4 regions of the Pedobacter sp. KBS0701 genome follow, and region 2 is predicted to be linked to each of the others. Evidence: riboswitches for the same ligand, from Rfam matches in the RefSeq annotation. Region 2 holds a riboswitch; each other region holds the start of a gene.
The links. A riboswitch is a leader RNA that binds a small molecule or an ion and turns the genes downstream of it on or off. The one in region 2 is predicted to bind S-adenosylmethionine.
Positions count from the first base shown of each region.

Region 1: it holds a riboswitch for S-adenosylmethionine, as region 2 does, so the genes downstream of both, metH (methionine synthase) here and FFJ24_RS03850 (peroxiredoxin) in region 2, are expected to answer to the same signal.
Region 3: it holds a riboswitch for S-adenosylmethionine, as region 2 does, so the genes downstream of both, FFJ24_RS07725 (O-acetylhomoserine aminocarboxypropyltransferase/cysteine synthase family protein) here and FFJ24_RS03850 (peroxiredoxin) in region 2, are expected to answer to the same signal.
Region 4: it holds a riboswitch for S-adenosylmethionine, as region 2 does, so the genes downstream of both, FFJ24_RS11145 (SusC/RagA family TonB-linked outer membrane protein) here and FFJ24_RS03850 (peroxiredoxin) in region 2, are expected to answer to the same signal.

Region 1 covers NZ_CP042171.1:5,908,886-5,912,083, reverse strand. The annotation lists gene metH (methionine synthase) at 1-1,597, opposite strand, end outside; SAM riboswitch class I at 1,719-1,822, opposite strand; gene FFJ24_RS24035 (Bax inhibitor-1/YccA family protein) at 2,111-2,866, opposite strand; gene FFJ24_RS24030 (hypothetical protein) at 2,893-3,126, opposite strand; gene FFJ24_RS24025 (hypothetical protein) at 3,198-3,198, opposite strand, start outside.
Region 2 covers NZ_CP042171.1:981,584-984,781, forward strand. The annotation lists tRNA gene FFJ24_RS03845 (tRNA-Cys) at 8-78, opposite strand; SAM riboswitch class I at 1,401-1,498, shown strand; gene FFJ24_RS03850 (peroxiredoxin) at 1,660-2,961, shown strand; gene FFJ24_RS03855 (peroxiredoxin) at 3,039-3,198, shown strand, end outside.
Region 3 covers NZ_CP042171.1:1,946,977-1,950,174, forward strand. The annotation lists gene metX (homoserine O-acetyltransferase) at 1-109, opposite strand, end outside; gene FFJ24_RS07725 (O-acetylhomoserine aminocarboxypropyltransferase/cysteine synthase family protein) at 139-1,470, opposite strand; SAM riboswitch class I at 1,734-1,844, opposite strand; gene FFJ24_RS07730 (hypothetical protein) at 2,058-3,071, shown strand.
Region 4 covers NZ_CP042171.1:2,778,782-2,781,979, reverse strand. The annotation lists gene FFJ24_RS11150 (peroxiredoxin) at 1-663, opposite strand, end outside; SAM riboswitch class I at 801-907, shown strand; gene FFJ24_RS11145 (SusC/RagA family TonB-linked outer membrane protein) at 1,228-3,198, shown strand, end outside.

The DNA of each region.
Region 1 (3,198 bases), 1.4 Mb from region 2:
AATTATTATGCTCTTCCAATCCGGTTGCAACGGTTAAGATATTTGGATCGAAAATAATATCCTCTGGCGGGAAACCAATTTCGTGTACCAGAATATCATAACTCCTTTTACAGATTTCCTTTCTACGCTCGTAATTATCGGCCTGCCCCTGCTCATCAAAAGCCATTACCACAACAGCAGCACCATATTGCATAATTTTGCGGGCACTTTCGCGGAATTTATCTTCCCCTTCTTTTAAGGAAATCGAGTTTACAATTCCTTTTCCCTGCAAACATTTTAAGCCATTTTCGATAACCGACCATTTCGATGAATCGACCATGATAGGCAATTTGGCAATATCGGGTTCAGAGGCGATGAGGTTTAAAAATTTGGTCATTGCTGCTTCCGAATCCAACATCCCCTCATCCATGTTCACATCAATTACCTGTGCACCGCCTTCAACCTGTTGCAAAGCAACAGCTAATGCAGCTTCATAATCGCCACCCAAAATCAGTTTGGAGAATTTTGGAGATCCGGTAATATTGGTTCTTTCACCAATATTGACAAAAATACTATCCGGAGTGATGGTTACAGGTTCCAATCCGCTTAAACGCATATAAGGCTCGAGCACCGGAATTTTGCGGGGTTCAGCTTTTCTGGCATTTTTGGCAATGCAACCAATATGTTCCGGCGTAGTACCACAACAACCGCCCACAATATTCACAAAGCCAGAGGCAATAAAATCGTCAACCAAATGTGCGGTTTCGTGTGGTTGCTCATCATAAGCACCAAACTCATTTGGTAATCCTGCATTTGGATAGGCCGAAACGTAACAACCTGCTTTTGCAGCAAGCTCCTCAATATGCGGACGCATTTCTTTTGCACCTAAAGCACAGTTAAAACCGATACTTAATGGTTTTGCGTGCATTACAGAGTTCAGAAAAGCTTCGGCAGTTTGCCCCGAAAGTGTTCTGCCGGAAGCATCGGTAATAGTACCAGAAATCATGATCTCCAGTTTACGGCCAATTACCTCTTCGTATTTTTTTATGGCTACAATAGCCACTTTAGCATTTAAAGTATCGAAAATAGTTTCGATTAATAATACATCAGAACCACCATCTACCAAACCCCGTACCTGCTCATAATAAGCAGCTTCCAGTTCATCAAAATAAACCGCCCTAAAACCAGGGTCGTTTACATTCGGCGACATGGAAAGGGTACGGTTAGTTGGGCCAATAGCACCAGCCACAAAACACTTGCGACCGGGGTTTGCAGCCATAAATTCATTTACAGCTTCTTTTGCCACCCGTGCCCCTTCGAAACTCATTTCGTAAGAAAGGTCTTCCATCTGGTAATCGGCCATCGAAATGCGCTGGGTACTGAACGTATTGGTTTCGATGATATCGGCACCGGCCGCCAGGTATTCCAGGTGTATTGTTTTTATAATATCCGGACGTGTGATGTTGAGCAAATCGTTGTTGCCTTTTACATCACAGGGATGGTTTTTAAATCGCTCCCCTCTAAAATCTTCTTCGGTTAAGGTATATCGCTGAATCATGGTACCCATTGCACCATCAATCACCAAAATACGTTTCTCTAATTCTTCTCTTATACCCATTTGTTGTGTAAAATGTGGGATGGAAAATGGAAAATGGCAAGACACATCATACATCCTCCATTATACATTATTACATCCTAAAAGGCTTATCTAAAAAGTTGGTACGTGAATCGTAATCCTAAACTTATCTGTTTCCGCTATTTGCAGAATAGAATTTAGCACCTTGTAGGTTACAGGTTGCTAAGACTTCGTTGGGTCTAATCCCTCCGTCTTTCTTAATAAGCATACAAAAATGCAACAAAGCAACATCAATTCCAAAATTTATCGCCTTGCAACCAAATAAAATTACAAAGGCCACGCAAAACTGCGCAGCCTTAAGAATATTGTTCTGTTTTTAAAATCAGCAGACTACCTTTTTTCCATATTTTTTATTATACAAAATTACTATATACGCCAACCAAATTCCACCTACGGAACTTACAATATAGATATTTTCGGTTATAAAAGATTTAGTTATCGCCTGTATACAAGCGCCAATTAAGATGAAGCTAACAACTGCGACAAACTTATTCATTACTTTCTGCTTCCGAAAATGCGTAATAAGAAAAGGAAGATATTTAAGAAATCTAAGTATAAGGACAGTGCAGCTACAATAGCCATTTTTTTAGATTCAATCTGAAGAACCTGTTCGCCGCTAGCTTCGATCCCTTCGCCAATTCTTTTTATTTTTTGCACATCGTAAGCCGTTAATGCCGTAAATATGGCAATACCAATGAATGCCATAAACAAACTGAACTGTTCGCTTTGAACAAACATATTTATTACACTGGCAATCACTAAACCAATTACGCCAACCATTAAAATTGGCCCAAATTTACTTAGATCGATATTGGTTGTATAACCCATAAATGCCATAATTCCAAATATTCCGGCAGCTCCAGCAAAACAACTCACCACTGAGCCTGAAGTATAAGTTAACAAGATAAAACTTAAACTCACTCCAGTTAATACTGAATAAAGTACAAAAACGCCAATTAATGCTGGCAATGATAATCTGCTTAAACCGAATCCCATTAATAAAACCAATCCGAGTGGTGCAAACATCGCTATATAACCGAAAATCGACATGCTCACTTTTCCAGTTGAGGGATTAATATTTAAAAGGTATTGCATCAATTGCTCATTAGTACCAAATAAATACGCTGCCACTGTCGATAAACTTAACGCCACAAACATCCATAAGAAAACGTTGGCAAAGAATTTTTTAGAAACAGATCGTTCCTGAACGAAAACACTGTTGTCCTGATATTGATAATTTTGTTGTTCCATTTAATTTTTTGTGTATTTATTAGTTTTTATTTGAAATAAAGTCCGATTATCATTAATGCTAAAGCTATGAATAACCCAACAAACCATTTTATCATGTCTGTTTTTGTATTTGCCAAATCTTCTTTTGAGGCTAAATGTGCAGTTTTATCTACAACTGTTTTATCAACTTTAGACTCAATATAACTTGTTAAATTTTCGGCAACATCCTTATCTAGCTTTTCGCTTAAAAGTGCATATAACTGAGTTACTGAAATATTCATAATTATTAATGATTAAGCTTTGCCTTGTTAATCTCTTTCTTTAAATTATCTCGTAAGATAAAGATAATATTT
Region 2 (3,198 bases):
GTATTAGACGTCATGGACGGAATCGAACCGCCGTACTAGGTTTTGCAGACCTTTACCTAACCACTCGGCCACATGACTATATGATCTTTTCAAACAGCTTTAGATTCAATTTTGAAGAAGATTCAACAAAAGTATAAATTAATTACTATGAATTCTATAGAAATAGTAGTTAAATTTGGATTTTGTAATTATTAAAACCTTTTTAATCATTTAATTTGTTGATTTTTAGTTGTTTATATGTGAAATAAATTGTAGATAGATCCTGAAAAAATCCTATAACTATCAGATCAGGATGACGATCGCATTCTCAATTTGTCATCCTGAGTGCAACTAAGGATCTTTTAGCTGTTAACTTTTTTTAAAATAAAAGATTTGCTTCGCAGAGCCTCTGGGTTCTTCACTGCGTTCAGAATGACAGCAGCTTTGCGCCTTCCATTAGTGCCCTTTATAGTAAAGGGTGGAAAATGTAAAATGAATGATGGAATGAAAAGGCTCCATGCTCTTCGTGTTTTTCTCTTTATGACCTCTGTGGTAAAAAATGGAAGATGGGACAGGTTGACAATAAAACACAATCGCTCGCAATTTGTCATCCTGAGTGCAACTAAGGATCTTTTAGCTGTTAACTTTTTTTAAAATAAAAGATTTGCTTCGCAGAGCCTCTGGGTTCTTCACTGCGTTCAGAATGATAGCAGCTTTGCGCCTTCCCTTAGTGCCCTTTATGGTAAAGGGTGGAAAATGTAAAATGAATGATGGAATGAAAAGGCTCCATGCTCTTCGTGTTTTTCTCTTTATGACCTCTGTGGTAAAAAATGGAAGATGGGACAGGTTGACAATAAAACACAATCGCTCGCAATTTGTCATCCTGAGTGCAACGACGGATCTTACAGTTGACTTTAGTATTCTTAATAATTAAAGATTTGCTTCGCAGAGCCTCCGGGTTCTTCACTGCATTCAGAATAACAAACGCCTTGCCTAAATTAATGATTGCAAATTATATATCTGTAAATCAATTATTTACAGATAAAGTCTATAAAATCTATAGGAATACTTGTTTAAATTAATCAAAGTTTATACTTTTACAAAAAAATATAATAGTTCACTAGCAAATTTACGTTCAATATGAAACTCCGCAGACAACCTCGGCCATATTTTCTGATCAATTATTCAGATCAATATAACTGCTGTTGCCGCTAATATAAGCTAAGATACGGATCACCTGATAAAGGTTTTCATTCAGATATTCTTATTTAAAAATCCTGGTACCCCGGGGCCTTTTGATAGAATATTATGGTGGTCATGTATTTCAGTCAATAAGTTGCCGGGGTATCAGGAACCGCCTAACTAATCACCACCACTAGTTTAGGTTATTACTCTAATTAATTCACCACCATTAATTAGTTGATTTATACAGAAGAAGGGAGAGTCAGTACTCGTTGAACTTCTAGCAACTTTCCATAGGAAAAAGTGCTCAAACTGATCTAGCAATAGATTATAAATTAACCAATAACAAGTAAACTCACGTTTCCTGTTAGGGATTTCATTAAAAGCATAACAGTTGCTTAAACAGCCTGTATCCATGCTATATGGTTTTCTGTGGGAAAAATTATGCCTTGTTATTAAAAACTCTAAAACGATAGTGTTTAACTAATAATGATGATTATGAAAATGAAAATTTCCTCAAGAATTGCATGCTTAACCACCTCAGTCCTGTTATTGGGAGGTATTGCATCTGCCAGGGTGGCAAAACCATTCCCAAAAGAAGGGATTTGGAGGGGTGAGTTTAGTGTAAGCGAATCAAAAGTGCCCTTTAATTTCGAATTGAAAGGTAAAAGCCCTCAAACGGGTATCTTAACCTTAATTAATGGTTCCAGACGTGATGATTTCCATGTAGAGAGGCGTGGTGACGATTCCATCTATGTAAAAATGAATACTTACGATGCTGCTTTGGTGGCAAAAATAGAAACCGATGGAACATTATCAGGTGAATACCGCAGCCTGGTACCTGGTTTCAGGGGTAATTCACTTCCTTTTGTGGCAGAGCATGGAAAAAATTACCGCTTTGTAGCACCTGGAAAAGATATTGCTCCAAAACACAATATCTCTGGCAAGTGGGAAATCAAAACCTACACCAAAGAAGCCGTACCAGCCTCCATTGCTTTATTAAAGCAGAATGGAAATAAACTTACCGGAGTAATTATGACCGTGGTTGGCGATACCAGGGAACTGGAAGGCACCGTACAGGGCGATGAATTTGAATTATCTGGTTTTACCGGACCAAGTCCTTTTATTGTGAAAGGAAAAATAAATGACGATAATAGCATTACCGGAGAGCAGGGCTTTGGGATATATAAAAACCTGAAATTTGATGGCCAGCGCAACGAAAATGCCGAGCTTCCTGATCCTTACAAACTTACTTTTCTTAAAGAAGGTTATAAAAAACTTGATTTTACCTTTCCAGATTTAACAGGAAAAAATGTTTCCTTAACCGACGATAAATATAAAGGTAAGGTCGTAATTATTGAGACGATCGGTACCTGGTGTCCTAACTGCACCGATCAAACTGTTTTTCTTTCGCCATGGTTTAAAAAGAACCAAAAACGCGGGGTAGAAGCCATTGCAATTGGTTTCGAGCAAAAAGATGATCTTGAATATGCCAAATACACTTTAGGCAAACTGAAAGAGAAATATGGCATCACTTACGATATCCTGTTTGGTGGCATTGCCGATAAAAGAGTAGTGGCCGAAAAACTACCTGCGCTAAATAAATTCATTGCTTTTCCAACAACCATCATTATCGATAGAAAAGGCAATGTAAGGGAAATTTATACTGGTTACACCGGAACGGTAACTGGAAAATATTTTAACGATTACGAAACCAAATTCAATAAAGTGCTCGACGAGCTGATCGCAGAACCTGTACCCGAAAAACTGGCTTCAGCAGAAACACTAAAAAGTAAATAAACCAAACCAACTAAACTAAATATGGGGCTGCATCGTATTGCATCCCATATTTTAACCTACACTTAAAACTTTATAATATGAAAAACTACATGGCTAAAATGCAGGCGCTGGTTCTGGTATCGCTCATTTCTACAACAGCCTTTGCTGTAGATAAGGTAAATGAAGAGCCAAAAACGACCAAAAAATTTATAAAAGAAGGAATTTGGCGTGGTGTTTTTAAAGTTGCCGAAACAGAAG
Region 3 (3,198 bases), 970 kb from region 2:
TTGCATTTAATTTGCCATAAGTTTGATAAGCAACTTGCAGGTTACGGATTTTTTTTCCGCTCTCTAATTTGAACTGTTTATTATAATTATATGTTGATGCTGTACTCATTGTTTATTGTATTCGGAAAATGAACGGGCTTAGGCTGATAAACTCTCTGTAGGGATCTGAACATTTATAGATGCAAAAGCCTGCTCGAAATCGGCCTTAATATCATCGATGTGTTCAATACCGACTGAAACCCGTAATGCGTTTGGCTTTACACCTGCAGCCAATTGCTCCGCTTCACTCAATTGTTGGTGTGTGGTTGCCGACGGTTGGATAATCAACGTTTTGGCATCGCCCACGTTTGCGAGATGCGAAACCAGTTTTAAATTATCAATAACCTGTGTGGCATTTTCTTTACTTCCTTTTAATTCGAAAGATAGAACCGCGCCGAAACCGTTACTTAAATATTTTTTTGCCAGGCTATTGTATTTGCTGCTCGCTAATCCTGGATATTGTACTTCCTGAACCAATGGATGGTTTTCTAACCAGGTGGCCAGTTCTAAAGCATTATCAACATGGCGTTGAACGCGGAGTGATAAGGTTTCCAATCCTTGTAATAAAAGAAACGAATTGAAAGGTGATAAGGCAGGCCCTAAATCTCTTAGTCCTTCTACGCGCGCCCGGATAATAAACTGAATATTGCCAAATGGTCCACCGATGCCAAAAACATCACTGAAAACCAACCCGTGATAGCCTGCTGATGGCTCAGAGAACTGAGGGAATTTTCCATTGCCCCAATTGTAGTTTCCACCATCGATGATCACACCACCAATACTCGTTCCATGGCCACCAATCCATTTCGTTGCAGATTCTACCACAATATTGGCTCCGTGTTCCAATGGTTTAAATAAATAACCGCCTGCGCCAAAAGTATTGTCAACCACTAATGGAAGATCATATTTTTTAGCAATTGCAGCAATTTTCTCAAAATCTGGCACACTAAAAGCAGGATTGCCAATGGTTTCCAGGTAAATTGCCTTAGTTTTATCTGTTATTTTAGCTTCAAATTCTTCAGGTACATCTGGATTTGCAAAATCAACATGGATACCCAAACGTTTAAAAGCAACTTTAAACTGGTTATAAGTTCCACCATAAATATGAGTAGAAGAAACAATGCTGTCGCCAGCTTCTAAGATATTATTTAGGGCAATAAACTGAGCGGCCTGTCCTGATGCTACTGCTAAAGCCGCTACACCACCTTCTAAAGCTGCAATTCTTTTTTCGAAAACATCATTGGTAGGATTCATGATCCTAGTGTAAATGTTGCCAAACTCTTTTAAGGCAAATAAATTAGCTCCATGTTCGGCGCTGTTAAATCCGTAAGAAGTGGTTTGGTAAATCGGCACAGCCCTCGAACCTGTTGTGGGATCTATTTCCTGGCCAGCGTGTAATTGTAAAGTTTCAAATTTATATGATGTTGACATGATTACTATTTTATTTTGTTGAACGATTAGATATGGTGGTTTAGGTTGATCCTAAAACCTGGCAGGGCGTATCCCGATGTTCGGGACCTTCCAGTTTGAAAGAAACAAAAAAGGAAGATTTTTTAAACTAATGTATGCAACAGCACATACAAATAACCGCACGCATATTGCAACAAGTAAAAGAAACAGAGTATTGTTCTGCATTTTTAAGGTTTGCATTGGGTTCGCTTAGCGATTGAAGATTTAATGTTTTCATCAGTTCTAATTTATATCACCAGATAACACCATGCTATCCGGTCAGGAATTGGCACCTTCTCTTTCTGAGGGTTGCCAGTGGGTCATCGAGCCAGTCTCTCGCCACTTCTTTATAAATCAACCCGTGAAGATTGACTTTTATTTAGCTTTCCACCAAATAATATTTCAAATGTCTTAATTAAATTTTAATTCACAAAATAAAATTTTGATTTTAAATTAACTATCTAAAAATGAACTCGTTATTTTTATGCTGATTTTGCCATTTAAAATTTTTAATATAAAATTAACGCTTAATATTTTAAGTTTGTGCATCCTATCTAAATCGTAACTTTATGAAAAACACAAAATCACTATGTTTAGGACTGTTATTTATTGTAACGGGTTTAAACAATGCCAGCGCTCAATTTGGAGGCTTAAAAGATAAATTATTAAAAGTAGGCACAGCACAGGGTGCTAAAGCCCTGGGGGTAGACAGGTTTTTAAAACAACCCGCCGCTATTACTACTAGTTTTGAAGATGTAAACAGGGAAGGTGAAAAAATGCCCGACTTTGTTAATCCTTCAAAATTAAAAGCACAGCCTTTATATTTATTGCCCAAAAACCCTGAGGGTGGTTTTGTACTTTGCGAAGGATTGTACGAAATGACGAATAAAAGCTATTGTTTAAAAGCCGGAACATTTGCCCCTTCAAAAGGAGATGGTTACATGTTTGCACCGGTTTTAGGCCCGAAAGAAGAAATTGTGGTTTCTATTTTGAAAAGTGCAGAAAAACATCCTGAAGTAGAACAGCACGATATACAAGCGCTACTTTGGACAATTATTGCCAGAACAAAATTTGCCGATTACAACGGACAGGTTAAAGTAACTGCCCTTAAACTATTAACACCTAAACAGCTTACACAATTAGAAGGTGGCGCCCTGGGCATTTTGCCTTTCGATGTCATGGAAAAAGCTAAAGATCAATTGCCATCTGGCGTGAGGGCAGTTTTTGAGGCAGAAAATAATATCCGCCAATTGGTATCCTCTGGTAACTATACTTATGCTGATATGGAGAAATATGCTATAATAGCAGGGATGGCCCCGCCAAGAAGCGATGTGCCAAGTGGCATCTGGACGAAACATCCTGATGGTTATTATGTGCGTTATTTTCCTTCAGGATATTCGATTACCAAAGTGCAGGTATATGTACCAAAAGAATTGTTAGCTAACGGAAATAAATTGGTTTATGATGCAGCAGGAGATATTGCTTGTCCAGCCAATACAGGCTCGCAACGTTTGGCGCAAACTAATGAGCCATTGGAGGCTAACTATTCGTTAAAGTTGACCACGATTTGTAATTCTAAGTAGGTTTTGGAAAATTAGGGTTCTGTAATCCTTATGCGATTGCAGTCCCGCTTTACGCTTTATCTTTTTGGCTACCCTTCGACTTCGCTCAGGGTGACAGCCAAAAAGGATATCGCTGCAATCGGGTTTA
Region 4 (3,198 bases), 1.8 Mb from region 2:
CTGAAAGGTGCCTTTATAGTAAGAAGGAGAGGAGCCGATGAAACTCGAAAGCTGGAATTCATTGCCTTCTACCACGCCTTCAAGATAACGAGAATCGCCGGTTACACGTAAAAATGTGCCGGTAAGTTTGTTTCCTGTTTGCTTAAATAAACCTACTGTTTTTTCTTCCTTACCATTTGTCGATGTAAAAACCACATCATAACTTCCAGAATAGTCTGCTGTGGCAGGTTTATCAGTTTTGAAACGATAATTTTTTCGCTCGGCAATAATTATCAAAGGTTTGCCAGTTTTATCCTGTTTTCTTAATGCGCCGGTTAGTTGATCACCAACTATAGCAAATGCAAGTTCGTTATCAAACTGATCCAGTTTGACAAAAAGTGAATCGGCAGTTTGTTTTACCCGACCACCTTCGAAACTTTCTTCGGCATTGCGGAAATATAATTTCTGTTGACCGCTTTTTTCGTTGATTTCGAAATTAAAAGGGATTTCTAATCCTTCCTTTACTTTCGCTATACCACGCCAATGGCCCAGCGCAACAAATGCTTTTGCTTTTTTTTCTTTGATTGTTGCTTGTTGGCGATTGGCCAATACAGCCTGTTGTTGCGCAAAGGTTAAAGAGGTTGATATGGCCAGTATGGCGGTAAATATGGATTTTAGGTTCATCGGGACGTGTGTTAATCGACTAAATTAGTCGACAAATATACGGGCGGAATAACCAAATAAAAAATATTTCATTAAAAATCTATAAAAACTATAGGATAAATGGAATTAATTATACCTTTGCCCCAGTTATTTTAAAATACTTATCAAGAAAGGCGGAGGGAATGGCCCTGTGAAGCCTTAGCAACCATCTAATTTATAGAAATGGTGCTAATTCCATCCTGGATGAATCTGGGGTAGTTAAGTCAGTTGTTTGCATTATCCTTATCAAAATATATGGAGCACTTCTGATTTAAGGGGTGCTATTTTTTTGCCCTGACGCTGCTTTTGATAAGTAAATATGTTTTATAGAAAATCATTGAAATGAAAAAAACAGACGAGTTAAAATCCATTGATGCAAACCCTAATGCATATTTCCGAATGCGCACGCCCTGTTAAAATTGCTCCGTTTTAACAGGCCCATTTGATCTAACCACTCCATTTTATTTTTAATAAAACACGTTTATTAACTGTTTAGGAGTCGTTTTGCCCAGATTTTTATCTTTTAACTAATTTTTAAACATACACATGATCAAACTTTTTAAATCAATACCACTCATCTTACTGCTCTTTATTACGCAGCAGGTATTTGCTCAAAATGTCACCATTACCGGAACGGTAAAATCGGCGGATGGCGAAACACTGCCAGGCGTTTCTATTCTTATCAAAGAAACCAAACAAACCACTATTTCTGATGGTAAGGGCGTTTTTTCTATCAGTGCGCCTGATCAAGCCATTTTAGTATTTTCATACATTGGCTTCAAAACTCAGGAAATACAAATCAACAAAAATGCTGGCCCAATTTCGGTCATTCTTCAACCCAGCGATAATGCGCTTGACGAAGTGGTAGTAACGGCTCTTGGTATTTCAAGGGAGAAAAAATCTTTGGGTTATGCCGTTCAGGAATTGAAAGGAGACCGTGTAGCCGAAGCTAAAGAATCTAACCTGGTAAATGCATTGGCTGGAAAAATAGCTGGGGTTAGGGTAACGAACAGTCAGGGGAGTATGGGATCATCTCGCGTAGTCATCAGAGGAGAAACATCTATAGCCGGAAATAACCAGCCTTTATTTGTGGTTGATGGAATTCCGGTAGATAACTCGCAGTTGAATTCGGCTGGGGCCAGGGATTACGCCAATACCATTTCAGATATCAATCCGGAGGACATCGAATCGATGAGCGTCCTAAAAGGACCAAATGCAGCTGCATTATATGGCTCGAGGGCTGCAGCAGGGGTGATCCTCATTAAAACCAAAACAGGTAAATCGAAAAAAGGATTGGGCATTGCCATTAATTCAAACGCGGTTCTAGAAACTTTGCTCACCCTGCCGGTTTATCAAAATGCTTTTGGTCAGGGATCAGAAGGTAAGTTCAGTTATGTGGATGGCGCTGGTAAAGGTATTAATGATGGGGTAGATGAGAGCTGGGGACCAAAACTGGATGGTAGGTTAATTCCGCAGTTTTATTCCAAAGGGGTGCCTGTTCCGTTTGTAGCCCATCCGGATAACGTACGCGATTTCTTTCAAACGGGATATTCCTTAAATAATGGGGTATCTGTTGCAGATGCTGGCGAAAAATACGACTTCCGATTATCGTACAATAACCTGAAACAAGTAGGTATAGTACCAAACTCCGGACAGGGCAAAAATTCGTTTGTATTGAATACCACAGTAAAAGTAACACCTAAATTAACTTTAACCGCAAACGCAAATTACAGCAAACTTAATTCTGATAATTTACCAGGAACGGGTGGATCAAGATCAACCAGTACCATGTTGCAGTTTACCTGGTTCGGCCGTCAGGTTGATATTAACCAGCTAAAAAACTATTTGGATGAAAATGGAAAAACGTTTAACTGGAATAATAGCTATTACAGCAATCCATATTGGGTAGCTTACGAAAATACAGTTTCGCAGAACCGCAGTCGGATTATAGGTAGTTTAGCCCTTAATTATAAAATTATTGATGGCCTTGATTTCAATTTCAGATCGGGTACGGATTATTACAACGATAGGCGTAAAGTTAGAATCGCTTATGGTACGAACGGAACACCTTTTGGATCTTACACCGAAAGTGCCTTTACGGTAAGCGAGAATAATACCGACGCAACCTTAAACTTTAACAAACAGTTAAACGATGATTTTAGCTTAGAATTATTGGGTGGCGGTAACATCCGCAGGCAATATATTGAGCAGAATGATCAAAGTGCACCTAAACTGGCCATCGCCGGACTTTATACCCTTAAAAACTCTCGTGATCCCTTGATTTCATCCAATAATTTATCGCGTTTAAAATCATATAGCGTTTATGCATCAGGTCAGATCGGTTTCAGAAATTACCTTTTCGCCAACATCACGGCACGTAACGATTGGTCGTCTACTTTGCCTGCGCAGAACAGGTCTTATTTTTACCCGTCATTTAACGGAAGCTTTGTAGCAACCGAAGCATTTGACATTAAAAGTGAAGCACTTAATTATTTGAAAATACGTGGGGGCTGGTCT